Candidatus Puniceispirillum marinum IMCC1322: one gene and its partner. The protein of the gene in region 1 interacts with the protein of each later gene in a pairwise test. Links are inferred from orthologs where the notes say so. Each region holds a gene or a part of one and is shown on either strand. Other genes may lie near its edges.

What was found.
Region 2: the proteins of SAR116_RS06360 (region 1) and trkA interact in binary tests that used the Escherichia coli proteins (3 or more experiments, as listed by UniProt). The link is inferred for Candidatus Puniceispirillum marinum IMCC1322 from one-to-one orthologs.

What each region holds. Positions count from the first base shown.
Region 1 is NC_014010.1:1,362,907-1,370,483, forward strand. Bases 4,822-7,577 are described here. They hold SAR116_RS06360 (PTS sugar transporter subunit IIA), read left to right. Parts: upstream 4,822-5,845; coding sequence 5,846-6,310; downstream 6,311-7,577. Other genes in these bases: SAR116_RS13245 (LptA/OstA family protein), read left to right, coding at 4,822-4,854; lptB (LPS export ABC transporter ATP-binding protein), read left to right, coding at 4,893-5,675; SAR116_RS06370 (TIGR02300 family protein), read right to left, coding at 6,597-7,007; aroA (3-phosphoshikimate 1-carboxyvinyltransferase), read left to right, coding at 7,338-7,577. In the rest of the region: SAR116_RS06320 (NAD(P)-dependent oxidoreductase), read right to left, coding at 1-129; SAR116_RS06325 (undecaprenyl-diphosphate phosphatase), read left to right, coding at 450-1,256; SAR116_RS06330 (complex I NDUFA9 subunit family protein), read right to left, coding at 1,290-2,270; SAR116_RS06340 (ribonuclease D), read left to right, coding at 2,683-3,294; LPS export ABC transporter periplasmic protein LptC, read left to right, coding at 3,346-4,008; more of SAR116_RS13245, read left to right, coding at 4,048-4,821. UniProt on the Escherichia coli protein: Seems to have a role in regulating nitrogen assimilation.
Region 2 is NC_014010.1:229,183-237,003, forward strand. The notes cover bases 2,922-5,921. They hold trkA (Trk system potassium transporter TrkA), read left to right. Parts: upstream 2,922-3,731; coding sequence 3,732-5,111; downstream 5,112-5,921. Other genes in these bases: ntrX (nitrogen assimilation response regulator NtrX), read left to right, coding at 2,922-3,735; hfq (RNA chaperone Hfq), read left to right, coding at 5,216-5,479; SAR116_RS01145 (inositol monophosphatase family protein), read left to right, coding at 5,521-5,921. Also shown: ntrC (nitrogen regulation protein NR(I)), read left to right, coding at 1-41; SAR116_RS01125 (sensor histidine kinase NtrY-like), read left to right, coding at 107-2,296; more of ntrX, read left to right, coding at 2,299-2,921; more of SAR116_RS01145, read left to right, coding at 5,922-6,345; SAR116_RS01150 (LysE family translocator), read right to left, coding at 6,383-6,991; mazG (nucleoside triphosphate pyrophosphohydrolase), read right to left, coding at 6,994-7,821. UniProt on the Escherichia coli protein: Part of the constitutive potassium transport systems TrkG and TrkH. May regulate the transport activity of TrkG and TrkH systems. Binds to NAD(+) and NADH.

The DNA of each region.
Region 1 (7,577 bases):
TTGGGTTTCAGCTGCCTCTACATTGAAATCGTCATAGATTTCGTCAAAATCGGCAACCCGGGCATCGGCCTTGCGCTTTGACGGCATGGCTTTTTCAGTTACCACAAATTTCAACATTTTTGATGACATCTCTGCCTCCTGTAATTCCGACACAATCGGGCGCCACGCTGTGACAGCGTACGCCGCAGAATAAAAAGTCAATGATTGTTACCTTTTTATACCTAGTATTTGACAAATCGTCAAGCAATGTAGGTAATTAGCCTTGATATTCTTTAATTTAGTCTCAATACGGTACTATTATGATAACAGCGGTGGTGAGTTGCGAAATAAAGGCAAATTCGATAAGAACAAACATGAAAGTCCGGTGCGGCCGGGTCGATTACTCTGCAATTGCGTTTCAGACCGCCATTATGAGCAGATATGGCCATAAAATAGAGAAGCCTTAACCAATGCCCATTTTTATGATCATTCTTGTAGCACTTGTACAGGGCGTAACTGAATTTCTGCCCATATCATCTTCCGGGCATCTGGTTTTGATTCCGGTTCTAACCGACCAGCCCTATCAAGGACGAACAATCGATGTCGCCGCGCATGTTGGCACCTTCTTTGCGGTTCTGTTTTTTTTGCGCGCTGACATTACACGCATCATCATCGGCATCCTTAGTTTTGGTAAACATAACCCAAATGATGCCCGTTTTGGTCTGATGCTGATGGCAGCCACAATACCTGTTATTGGTGCGGGGTTTTATGTCAATTATGCCAACTGGAACTGGCTAACAATGATTGAAACGCTGGCATGGTCAAATCTGCTCTTTGCGATGCTGTTGTGGGGTGCGGATCGCTATGGAGTGGCGCTAAAGAATATGGATGATGTGCGTTTTTCATCTGCCATATTCATTGGCCTGACACAGATTTGCGCGCTGATTCCCGGTGCATCGCGTTCAGGTGTCACCATGACAGCGGCGCGGATGTTAGGCTTTGACCGCATTACCGCGGCACGGTTTTCATTATTGTTGTCTTTGCCAACGATCGCTGGCGCAGGCATTCTTAAAACCCATGATCTGATCAAAGATGGCGATCTCGCGCTGGGAAGCGACGCGGCGCTGGTGGCTTTGCTTTCGGGTCTGATGGCGTTCCTTGCCATGCGGGCAATGATGGCGTGGCTAGCGCGCGCCAATTTCAATATTTTTGTATATTACCGGCTGATTCTTGGTGCCGTTTTGCTATGGGCAATCCAGAATCATATGATCGCATAGCCAGTCATTGTCTGGTATCACTTCACATTAAAATCAGCGCGAAAACTGGCCACCCGGACGAAACCGTGCAAGATAGCTTGGCAAAATCGCATCCATGCTGGTCGGCGTGATACCCATAGCCGCCAAACCAAGAGCATTCTTGGCAACAATATTGTCGATCTTCAATAGCTTGACCTGATCGACCGTAATGGGCGGTGATGGCAATAACCCAGCAAAGATAGCGCCAAAAGACATCAAGCTCAGTGGCACAGGTATCAGCAAACGCCGACGGCGAATTTGCAGTAAGGTGATTTCCATCAACTGCCGAAATGAATAGATATCAGGGCCGCCTAGTTCAAAAAACTTGCCACGCGGATTTATCTTTGTCTTGCCTATACCAATGCTGGCTTCAATGGCGGCGACAACATCCCCAACATAAACCGGCTGCATCCGCATCGTACCACCCCCAGGCAATGGCAAGGCTGGTGCCGTCAACGCCATATTAGCAAAGCGGTTAAAGAAACCGTCACGGGGGCCAAAAACAATTGACGGGCGCAGAATAACGGCATCTGGAAATTCGTTATGCAAGCCTGCTTCGCCAGCTGCTTTAGTACGCGCATACAGACTAGGGGAGTCCGCATCCGCACCGATGGCCGAAATATGTACAACATCAGCTACATCATTTTGACGCGCCAGCATGCCAATCTTGCCTGGCAATTCACCCTGCAGGGCCTCAAAGCGCTGGCTACCTGTTTCCGCAAGAATACCCACAAAATTAATGACCGCATCAGCTGGCTTTATAACCGAGGCCAGTGTTTCATCATTTAATGCATCGCCTGATACCAGTGTGATCTGACCAACATCACCCATCGGCTTTAGATATTTGGCGCGCTCAGCATTCCGGCATAAAACAATGACACGCATTTTAGCACGCGCCAGCATTTCAACCGTAGCGCGCCCGATAAAGCCTGAACCACCAATTACTGTCACTGTCTTTTGCATATCATCACTCTTGAATTTAATCACTTTAGCCATTTTGACAGGCTAGTGCTCTGCTATATTATAAACCCATGCGCGCTGAAAATGGTCTATCCCCCATATGTACAATGGCGAGAGCCAAAGCAACAAGCAAAAACCGGTGCAGAAAAGCAATGAAAAACAAAAGCTGTCATTATACCGTCAAAATCCAGCCTATCCTCGGGGAAATTGTTTGACAGTTAGGCTTTTAAGACTATTCTCTCGCACTTATTCGCAGCAGAATAATGATGTTGATAAATGCCCAGGTGGCGGAATTGGTAGACGCGCTGGCTTCAGGTGCCAGTGGCCGCAAGGTCGTGGAAGTTCGAGTCTTCTCCTGGGCACCATTTACAGTTGGTATCTGTATCCGCATACTGATTCAGAAATATCCAGCCGGAATAATTAATGCAGAACGAGGCAGGTAATAGCGATGGCCGTTAACATCTATAAAGACGATCTACCTGCCGATATTGACCTCGGTTCGATTGTCGCTATAGATACCGAAACAATGGGTTTGAAAACCCAGCGTGATCGCTTGTGTCTGGTGCAATTATCTAGTGGTGACGGCAATGCGCATCTGGTTCAGATTGCTCAGCCAGCCAAGCCAAGCCCTGTTCTAGCGGCTTTACTTGCTGACCCTGCGGTAACCAAATTATTCCATTTTGCGCGTTTTGATCTCGCCGCTCTGATCCATTATATCGGCGCTGTCGAAGGCGATATTTACTGCACTAAAATCGCCTCAAAACTAGCCCGCACCTATACTGACCGACATGGGCTCAAAGAATTATGCCGCGAGCTGTTGCAGATTGATATTTCCAAACAGCAACAATCATCAGATTGGGGTGCTGAAACCCTGACCATTGATCAGCAGAATTATGCGGCTGGCGATGTTTTATATCTTCATGCGATCCGCGAAAAACTCTCATATATGCTTGAGCGTGAAAACCGCATGGCGCTGGCCAATGCCTGTTTTGGCTTTTTGCCTGAGCGTGCACAACTTGATCTAATTGGCTTTGGTGATGTGGATATCTTCCACCATTAAGTAATTTTACTAAGTCATCTTATGGTCATTAGGGAATTCAGAGGACTTTGAATGGCATCTGATAATAATGATACATACGACAAGAAGCTTACGCGCTTTACGCCAAAAAAGCGCGCTTCGTCTGCTAAAAAATCCACCCTCTTGCGCCCTAGCGTTCTTTTAACCGGCGCCGGATTAACGACGCTTGCTGCCGCTGTAGGATGGTTGGGTCTTTATACCAAAACCAGTGATGTCCGCGTCAGTATTGCCAATATCGAAGTGGCTGATGATGGCGGCACACAATTGACTGGCGCACGTTATAAAGGCACGACAAAAACAGGCAAGACCTATGAAATCAACGCCACAAACGCTGTTGAACAAAATAATGGCAGTGGCATTATCCAACTATCTGAACCCACAGGCTTTATTACCCAGTCTGACGGGGGTCGTATAAATATTTCAGCATTGAATGGTGCGTTTTCGCAAACTGATAATCTAGTCGATCTCACAGGCATGGTTGTTCTTAAGCAAACAAAACAAAACGTGATTATGACAACCGAGGCGTTAAGCGCCAATATCGATGCTGGTGAAATGCAATCCGATTTGCCTGTCGAAGTTGTTTCACCTGACGCGCACATAACGGGACAGAATATTCGCGTCACCGATCATGGAAACGTCATGATGTTTGGTGGTACAAGTAAAATGGTTTTGCATAATGTGAAGACAATCAACTAATCTGGCAAAGCCCCAGTCAGTGCATGAACAGGATATGTTATGAAGGTTTTAAATTTTTTATTGCGACATTTTGCGCTATTTGCGTTGCTGCTTGTCATGAGTCCCGGACTGTTATCAATAGCCAATGCACAAGACAAACAAGCCGAGACCCAAACCGCACCGGTCACGATTGAAGCCTCAGATTTTCTGGAATGGGATCAGAATAAAGGGCTTTATCTAGCCGAGGGCGATGCCATAGCCGTGCAACGTGATATGCGTATCTCGGCAGATCGTCTAGAAGCAAATTATGATCCGGAACAAGCTGGGCGCGAAATCAATTTGATGACCGCAACGGGTAATGTTTTTTTTATTGATGGTGAAAATACCGCAACTGGCGCACGGCTTGTCTATGATCTCGTATCCAGCACTTATTCGGTGTTTGGCAAAAATGCAAAAGTCACCAGCCCACGTGGCGTCATGACAGCAACTAAAAAGATTATCTATGACGAGTCCAACCCCACAAAAGCAAAAATCAATGGCATTGGCAAAGCTAATTATACAGCCGATGATGGGCGTGTCATTTCTGGTGATGAAATTATCGCCTTTACCAATGAAAACGGCGACCTGCAAACGCTTGATGCCATCGGCAATGCCTATGTACGTACTGTCGATAACCAGACAGCTACTGGCGACAAGGTTAATTACGATTTCAACACCTCCATTGCCATACTGACAGGTAATGTTGAACTGATCGAAGGCCAGAATGTCATGCGTGGGTCGCGGGCTGAAGTTGATTTTAATAGTGGTGTCAGTCGGCTTCTATCTGATGGTCAGGGTGGACGCGTGACCGGCATTATGGTTCAATAACAAAATGATTTTGGGTATGTGCTTAAAGGTTCCACATAATGGATAAATGGTCTAACCAAGATGGGTTTCCCCCATCAGCACCACGGCTGGTAAATCAGAATGCTGGTTTGCAGGCAACGGGTATAGGCAAAAGCTTTGATCAGCGGCGCGTTGTTCGCAATGTTACACTTAGCTTACAGCGTGGTGAGGCTGTTGGCCTGTTAGGGCCAAATGGTGCTGGCAAAACCACAACCTTTTATATTCTGGCAGGGTTGCTGGCAGCGGACGAAGGTAGCGTTCAAATTGACGGCCAGAATGTGACGAATATGCCGGTCTTTCAACGGGCCCGGCTCGGCATTGGTTATCTGCCACAAGAATCAAGCATATTTCGTGGTCTAACCGTCGAACAGAATATTCTAGCCGTGCTTGAAACACTGGATGAACCAGAAACTGATCGTGCATCAATGCTTGATGATCTGATGGCTGAATTTGGCATTACGCATCTTCGCAACACCCCGTCTATCAATCTATCCGGCGGCGAGCGGCGACGGCTTGAAATTGCTCGTGCTTTAGCCGCACGTCCAACATTTCTGCTGCTTGACGAGCCACTTGCTGGCATTGACCCCATAGCGTTGGGAGAAATCCGCGGCCTTATCCGCCAGCTTCAGGACCATGGGCTCGGTGTCCTGATTACCGACCATAATGTCCGTGAGACGCTCGATGTTGTTGACCGTGCCTACATCATCCATGATGGCGCTGTCATGATGGAAGGCAGTCCTGAAGAAGTTGTTCAGCATAGCGGTGTCCGTGAAGTCTATCTTGGCGAACGCTTTAGCCGCTAGCATTAAGATCAATTATCCTTCTTGTGTGAAGATTTCAAAACATAGTCTTGACAGGAAACTTTGGCACTACTAGGTTGCGCGACTTCTGGCACCCCTGACGATCCAGATAAACAAATTTTTATATGTTTTTGACAGGCTCATAGCCGCTTTGCACCTAGACAGGTTTTTAAATGACAGACGGTAGTTTTATCGAGCAGCAACAGATACTTGTTGGTCTCAAAGTGAACAGCAAGAAACACCTGATCGAAGCGTTATGTGCCGAGGCTGCCAAAGCGCATAAAATCGAATCACGCGATTTATGTGCGGCGGTGATGAAGCGTGAACGACTTGGTAGTACGGGTGTGGGTAATGGCGTGGCTATCCCGCATGCCGCGATCAATTCTGTTGATGAGCCAATCGCTGTGATGGCTATTCTTGATAGCCCCGTCGCCTTCGACGCCGCTGATGGGCGAGATGTTGACATTGCCTGCCTGGTGATTGGCCCAGAAGCTAGTGATCAAGCTCAACTTCAGATGCTATCATCCGTTTCACAGGTGCTTCGTAAGGCGACAAACTGTTCCAAACTGCGTGCAGCGCAGACCGCAGCTGAAGCGTTGATGGCCATTCAAAACATCACGCAATCCAAAGCAGCATAATCCATATTCATTTAAAGACAGCATGTTGCCAAAACAAAACCCCGAATCAGCTTATAAGGGCTGAGACGGGGTTTTGTTTAGGTGATTTGGTGGAGCTAAGCGGGATCGAACCGCTGACCTCTACAATGCCATTGTAGCGCTCTCCCAGCTGAGCTATAGCCCCTAATCCAAATCATGTTTGCCGCAACTGCTTGCGGCCGCGCATGTGTATCGCAGGCGCCGGTGTTGGCGCAAGCAAAATTTAGCAAACACACGTAATTCATCTGATAAATCAGAAAAAAAGGTGCTAGTTCTCATCTCCATCGTCAAGATTTGGAAGCAACTCATCATCTTCGGTGATTTCATCCTGAATGATGCCTGGCCCATCAGCGTCTTCGGCGGCGTTATCTTCCTCTTCATAATCAAGAGTTTCGTCATCTACACCAATGCCAGTAGCTTGCCCAGTATTGGCTTCATCACCATCTTCATCATCATCATGGATGTTTTCATCCTGATCTTCCACATCATCCAGCTTTGCTGTTTGCACTCTGCTAGCAGCCGACTTTACAGCGCTTCGCCCTTTGCGGCTGGTAAGTAAATTTTCAATACTGAATTCAGTGGAACAACCAGGGCAAATAATAGGTGTTCTTTTGAAATCATAGAATTTCATACCGCATGACAAACAAGCACGCTTTATTCCAAGATCTGCTTTAGCCATTCCTACTTACCCTTTGCATATTTTATTACAGGTGGTCACACAAATTTTGAACTACGGATTTGATACAATTTACTGAGCCTGTCAAAACAAATTTTTAATCATCCGGCATTTTTATTACTTCTTGCCTAAACAGCGTGAACTGAAACGTTCACATGTTTCTAAACACAATTTCCATGCTGATCAGAAATTTATATTTTTGTCGTGATCTATGCGGCCATATTTGCGTCACACGTAAACATGATGCTATATGATGCTTTGCTTAACACTGAGATGGCAAACTGTGCCATGAAAGCACATTATCAACCCCTTATTTGGCCGCAGGATAAAGACATGTCGATGCAGACAAATCTTAGTTTATCATCACAAAGAACAGACAATCTTGCTGGCATAATTGATGTGCCTGGCGATAAATCGATGTCACATCGATCTTTGATACTTGGTAGCTTGGCTATCGGCACGACCAAGGTAACTGGCTTGCTAGAAGGTGCTGATGTGCTGGCAACCGCCGATGCCATGCGCGCTCTTGGCGTCGATATAACCCGCCATGATGATGGTACCTGGGTGATTGTA
Region 2 (7,821 bases), 1.1 Mb from region 1 along the record:
GTAAGAAAATCAAAGAACTTGGTATTACGGCAGGACGATGACGTGTTAGGTTATGTTAGATATTTTGATGGACGTTCATCCAAGAACTTGGTTGCAGGATCACGTGATGAGTGCAGATAAACAATCACAGATAAGGCGGCGTCTGTTCAGCGAAAATCGTCTTGCCTATATGTCAATCTTGTTCACCGTTTGCATGGGGGCAGCAACCGCCTTTACACTTTCGCGGGTTGATTACCTTTCTCAAGGTCCTCGTGCGCTGAAATTGTTGCTTTCAATCGATGTTGTTGCCTTGGTGGTTCTCAGCTTCTTTGTTGTTCGTCATATTATGCAATTATGGGCCGACCGTCGCCAGCAAGTGGCTGGACATCAACTACATTGGCGGCTTGCGGTATTATTTGGCGGGATCACGACCTTACCGGTTCTCATCATTGCGCTGTTTTCGCTATTTGTTGTCGATTATTCATTGCGTGGATGGTTTGCTGACAGAATTTCCGTTGCCATCAACGAGTCAGTTAAGGTTGCCGATTCCTATTTTCAGGAACATGCCCAATCGGTGACGGGCGATGTGTTGACGATCGCAAATGATGTTAACCGAGAAGCGCTCAAGCTTGGTGGCAATAACGAAATCATGGGTCAATATCTGAGCAATCAGACAGCTTTGCGTAATTTGTCGGAGGCCATCATTCTCGATGGAACGGGTGAGGTGATTGCAAAGTCACGTTTCGCCTTTGCTGTGACCTTTACAAATCTTGATGAAGATTGGGTTGAGAAAGCCCGTGCTGGTGAAGTCGTTGTCCTGCGTGCCGATGATACGAACAAGATACGCGCCGTTGTTAAATTGAATAGCTATATTGATGCTTATTTGCTGGTGGGACGATTCATTGACCAGAATGTCCTGGCGGCAGTTGACCGCACACGCCTGGCCGCGTCTGATTACCAGCAATTAGGCATTCAGCAATTTGATTTACAACTAAGCTTTGCGGTTTTGTTTGGTGTCGTGGTTCTGTTGCTATTGATTTCGGCTTTATGGGTTGGCCTGAATCTGGCAACAGCGATTATCGGGCCATTATCGGCGGTTATAAATGTAGCTGATAAAGTACGTGGAGGAGATTTGCGCGAACGTGTGCCAGGTGGTGCCGGTATTGACGAGATATCACGCCTTGGCCTGTCTTTTAATAATATGCTGGATGAACTGGCGCGAAGCCGTCAGCAACTTGTTCAGGCCAATATGCAAATTGACCGGCGGCGTGAATTTACCGAAGCGGTTCTTGGTGGTGTATCGTCAGGTGTGATTGGTCTTGATAAAGATGGGCGCATTAACTTGCCCAATGCGGCGGCTCGTAATCTTCTTGGATTGACCGATGTCGACATGATAGGCAAAAAACTGGAAAATCTGGTGCCAGAATTTAACCACCTGTTATCGATTGTTGGGCAGAAAAGACGCCGTTTTATGGAAGATCAAGTGGTTTTAGAGCGTCCCACAAGTCGTTTGACCTTGCGTTCCCGTATCGCCAGCGAACTGGTTGATGACCGGATTATCGGTTATGTCGTAACATTCGATGATGTAACCGATCTGCTAACCGCGCAGCGCAAAGCCGCATGGGCTGATATTGCGCGCCGCATCGCGCATGAAATCAAGAATCCATTAACGCCTATTCAACTGGCCTCGGATAGATTGCGGCGAAAATTCAAACCCAAGGATGCCATAGAAGCGGAACGGTTTGAGGAATATGTGACGATTATTTCACGTCAGGTTGACGATATAGGCCGCATGGTTGACGAATTTTCATCATTTGCCCGTATGCCGCAACCGACGATGGAACCGGTAAAGCTTGATGAATTGGTGGAAGGTCAGATTGATCTGTTCGCCAGCGATGATGTGTCCTATAGCTATGAACATGATGACGATGTGTCATTCATAATCATGGGTGATGCCGGTCTGTTGCGTCAGGCAATTACCAATTTGCTGCAAAATGCCAAAGACAGTTTGCGCGAACATAATGTTGCCACACCGCAAATATACATATCGCTAACCTATGGTGATGGTGAAATTACAGTTGTTATCAAAGATAATGGACCCGGCTTTCCTGATATGAATTTGGATGATTTGCTGGAACCCTATGTGACAACACGCGAGAAGGGAACCGGGCTAGGTCTCGCGATTGTCTCAAAAATTGTGCAGGATCATAACGGGACGCTTGCACTGAAAAATGATGATCAAGGTGGCGCCGTTATTGTGCTGACCTTTCCAAGTGATAATGATGCCCAAAGTGGCGGCAAGAATCTGGGACGTTAGATATGGCTGGTGAAATTCTGATTGTTGATGATGAACGTGACATTCGCTCGCTTATCAGCATGACACTGGAAGATGAGGGCTATCAGTCGAAGACAGCTGCCAATGCAGATGAAGCGCGTAATATTCTGTTGAGTCGGCCACCTGTGCTGGCCATTCTCGATATCTGGATGCGTGATTCTGATATGGATGGTCTGCAATTGCTGGAATGGACAAAGGGGGTTTATCCTGATTTGCCGGTCTTGATGATTTCGGGGCATGGCACAATCGAAACAGCCGTTCAGGCGATACGCCAAGGTGCCTATGACTTCATCGAAAAGCCATTTAAAGAAAACCGTCTTGTTTTGATGGTTGAGCGCGCGCTTGAAGCTGCGCGCCTGACGCAGGAGAATGCCGAATTACGAACCCGCATCAGTGAAGATATGGCGCCCGAACTGATTGGTAACTCGCAGGCGATGCGTGTAACACGTCAGGCGATCAGCAAAATTGCCCCAACGGCAAGTCGTGTGATCATCAATGGACCAGGTGGAAGTGGCAAGGAGTTGGCGGCAAGGGTCATACATGACCAGTCGCAGCGCCGAGATGGCCGGTTTGTTGTTGCTAATTGTGCACGTTTGGCACCCGAACGCGTCGATGCGGAGTTGTTTGGGTCGGAAAGCATGCAAGCAAGCCGCCGTATAGTCGGGCTGTTCGAGCAAGCCCATGAAGGTACGCTCTATTTTGATGAAATCTGTGATTTGCCGCTGGAAACGCAAGGCAAGATTGTTCGTGCTGTTACCGAACAGAGATTCCGTCGGGTTGGTGGTAACGCAGAAGTGGTTGTCGATGTCAGGGTGATTTCGGCGTCAAGCCGTGATCTGGTTACTGAAATTCAGGCTGGGCGATTGCGTGAGGATCTTTACTATCGGCTGGGCGTGGTGTCGTTAAATGTCGCGCCAGTATCAGAACGGCGTGAAGATATTCCGCTTATGGCCAAGCATTTTGTCAAGAAGATCGCTGACCGTCTTGGCGTGGCACCGATCAAGCTGTCCGATGAAGTGTTGGCGGCTATGCAAGGCTATGAATGGCCTGGTAATGTGCGGCAAATTCACAATACCATCGAAAGCATGTTGATTCTGGCACCGCCTGATCGGCGTGAACCGGTAGGGCTAAGCTTGCTTCCGGCAGATATTCAGAATATACCCCGTGGCAGTTCGCGGTCAGGGCTTGATGAAATGTTCTCATTACCGTTGCGGAATGCGCGAGAAGATTTTGAACGGGTTTATCTGGCCACGCAATTGCGCCGGTTTGATGGGAATATTTCGCGAATGGCCAATTTTGTCGGTATGGAGCGGTCTGCATTGCATCGAAAGTTGAAAGCGCTGAACATAGATAATATGGAGGCGGCAGAACATGCAGTTGTCGCGCATACCATAGACAGTGAAAAGGGGGCAACCTCGTGAAAATCGTGATTTGTGGTGCTGGGCTTGTGGGAAGCGCTATTGCAGGGCATCTGGCTGAAGAACAGAATGATGTCACCGTTGTTGATGCGTCCGCCGAAAATATTCAGCGCATTACTGACCAGCATGATGTGACTGGTGTGATTGGTGTAGCCTCGCATCCGGAAAGACTGAATGAAGCTGGCATGCGTGATGCCGAATTATTGATCGCGGTGACAGAGTCTGATGAAGTCAATATGGTCGCGTGCCAGGTGGCGCATACTATTTTCGATACGCCGGTGAAAATCGCCCGTATCAGAGGAAGCTCCTATCTCGATGAGAATTATGCCGACCTCTATAGTCCAGCGCATCTGCCAATTGATCATATCATCTCGCCGGAAGCAGAAGTATCGGCGTCTATCAGCAATCAATTACGCGTACCAGGTGCTTTTGACATTAAAAATCTATGTGATGGCAAAATGAATCTGGTAGGGGTGGTGTGTACCGAGGATAGTCCAGTTCGTGATACGCCCTTGCGGCATCTGACCAATCTGTTTCCAGACCTTGCCATGACAGTATTGTGTATCATTCGGGATAATGCCGTGATTCTGCCCCGACGTGGCGTTGAAGAAATGCATGCCGGTGATCGTATTTATTTTGTCTGTGACAGTGCACATCTTGATCGGGCGATGGCTGCCTTTGGGCATGAAGAACCCGAGGCCAGATCTGTGGTGATTGCGGGTGGTGGTAATATTGGTTTGATGCTGGCGCGCGAGATTGCAACCAATTTTTCAAATACACAGGTGCAACTTATCGAAATGGATAATAACAGGGCGCGTGAACTTGCCGAAGAATTACAAGGCACGGGCATTATTCATGGTGACGCCCTTGATGAGTCGATCCTTAAAGAAGCCGGTGTACATACAACCGAGACCTTTGTGTCAGTGACTGAAGATGACGAGGTCAATATCTTGTCGGCATTGTTGGCCAAGCGCACGGGAGCCAAACATGCGGTGGCATTGGTGAATATGCCTGGCTTTATTCCGCTGGTGGGGACTCTGGGTGTCGATGCGGTGATTAATCCATCACAAATTACAGTTTCGTCAATTCTCGAGCATGTGCGCCGTGGCCGTATCCGTGATGTGCACCCGATTATTGAAGATCTTGGTGAAGTGCTTGAAGCCGAGGCCTTGCCCTCATCTTTGCTGGTCGGCAAGCCTTTGCGGACAGCCAAAATACCAAAGGGCATTTCAATCGGTGGTATTGTAAGGGATGAACAAGTTATTGCCGCCCGCGGTGATAGTGTGATCGAGGCTGGTGATACGGTGATTATCTTTGCCGAACGTGGAAAGATCGTTCAGGTTGAAAAGATGCTATCCGTGCGGCTAGATTTCTTCTAATCACATTTTACCTCCAAAAATTAGACATAAATGCCGGTTATCGCGTGACATGGCATTGTGAAGTCATGCCCAAGAGGGTAAGTTGAAAAAAAAGGGAGGGAAAAATGGCCGCAGATAAGAGCCGAAATCTTCAGGAAGTGTTTCTCAACAACATCCGTAAATCACATTCACCGGTAACCGTTTTTCTGGTTAGCGGAGTTAAGCTTCAGGGTGTTATCACCTGGTTTGACAATTTTTCAATTCTGCTTAAGCGTGATCAACATGTTCAGCTGGTTTATAAACATGCCATTTCAACGATCATGCCATCTGTTCCTGTTCATCTTCAGGGTTTTGAAGATACGGATGAGACTACCCCCGATCAAGGCTGAGTCAGACCTTTGGTATCTTCTAACCCATAAAGAGTTTTTTAATGACCGTTTTTGATAGTTTTGCCCAGCAGGTTGCCCAATTGATGCAACAGGCTACCGCCGAACTTGTGCTTCCGCGTTACCGGAATCTTGTGGCTGGGCAGATAGATACCAAGTCCGGACCCGATGATCTGGTTACGGTAGCAGACCGTGAAGCCGAAGAATGGCTGACCCCCCGTCTGCTTGCCTTGAAACAAGGGGTATGTGTAGGTGAAGAAGCTGTCGCCAAAAGCCCAGCACTACGTGATCAGGCCGGTCGCGGCACCGTCTGGACAGTTGATCCGGTTGATGGCACCCATAATTTTGTTCATGGCAAAGACCATTTCTGTATGATGGTTGCTTTATTGGAAGATGGTATCCCTCAGCAAACATGGCTGTGGCACCCGTTGAAGGAGGTGCTGTATTATGCAAAGGCTGGCGCTGGCGCTTTCAGGATCGATGGTCGTGATATAGTCCGCCTTTCGGTCAGTGACACGCTTCCTGATATTGAGCAACTTGTAGGTGAGGGAAGTACCAAATTTCTTAAACAACCATTTCGAGGTGAATTTATTGACCGGTTGAAGCACTTTGAAAACCGGATTTCTTTAAGGTGCGCTGGGGTGTTGGCGATGAAACTTGCCGGTGGTGATATCCATTTCATTATGCACGGGACTTGTACGCCATGGGATCATGCCCCGGTTGATCTCTTATGCCGTGAGGCAGGCGCACATGCAGGCATGTCGGTTGATGGGCGACCGTTTAACGCCGCCTATAACGAAGCTTTTATGGTGGCCGCGTCCAAAACCATTTGGGATCAGCTTAATCGTGAAATATGGCGTGGCGAATAGCTGTAAGACATCATCGGTTGCAAGCACACCATTATGACTAGTCGTTTTTCTGGAATAAGAGGCTAAGACCAAGTGACACGAGAATGACGCTGGCACCTCGATCAAGATATATTTTAGCCCGCAAATAACTTGTTCGAATGGTTTGGGTGCTCATCACGTAAGCAAGGATCGTATAAAAAGTAACTTCTATAGCCAGGTGATTTATAACAATAAACCCTATCTCCCAAGCTGCCATATTTGCTGGAAAAATGACAATCAGTATGGCAGCGGCAAACAGAACTGATTTTGGGTTCGACAGGTTGATCAGGACACCATCTCTGAAGGCATTGATAAGCGTTCGGGCATTGTTTTGAATAGGAGACGTGGCATGTCGCCATGTGATCAGCGCGATATAGAAAAGATATAGGGCTCCACAAATCTTCGCCGTTGTATAAGCCCATGGCACCAGAAAGAAAATACTTTCCAGCCCAAGCAATGCCAGCAATGTCCAAAATGCTGCGGTCAGCCCAAGTCCAAAACCAAGCATGATTCCCGATCTGGTGCCAGCGGTTAAGGTGGTGCGCACAGACACCAAAAATGCCGGACCCGGACTGGCAAGTGCTACCAAAAGGGCAATGTTAAAGGCAATGAGTTGGGCGGTAGTCATCTTTATTTTGTCTCACTTTTTTTGGCATCTTGCCAAAATGATTCCATCTCACCTAAAGGTATAGTGTTGATATTTTTCCCATTTTTGTCAACTTGTTCTTCTATATACCTAAAGCGACGCTCAAATTTTTTATTGCACCCCATTAAGGCCGTTTCGGGATCAACACCGGCTTTGCGAGCAAGATTTATAGCAACAAACAGAATATCGCCAATTTCATCTTTGATAGCATCATGATCTGGTTCGTCTGCAGCTAACTCAATTTTTAACTCGTCCGTCTCCTCAACCATTTTAGCGAATACATCATTGATATGATCCCAGTCATAGCCAACACGGGCGGCACGTTTTTGTAGCTTGAGGGCGCGTAACATTGGCGGTAGTCCGACAGCCACATCGTCAAGCACACCGTTTTTGCCTTTCTGCGCACGCTCGGTAGCTTTAATATCTTCCCAGTTTATTTTTTGCCTCTCTGCATCATGTGATTGCGCTTGTGCAGGAGGGCTGTCAGATTTTGTCTCATCACCAAAGACATGAGGGTGACGACTAATCATTTTATCGCTGACGCTGCGGGCAACATCTGCCACGTTAAAGCAACCTTCTTCCTCGGCTATGCGAGCGTGAAAAACAACCTGTAGTAATAAATCGCCTAACTCGTCGCGGATATCTTCGCGCGTACCGTTATGTATAGCATCCGCCACTTCATAAGCTTCTTCGATCGTATAAGGGGCAATGGTTTCGAAAGTCTGTTTCACATCCCACGGACATCCGTTTTCAGGATTGCGCAGACGAGCCATGATTTTTACGAGATGTTCAAATTCGGTGCTTGCTTTAGA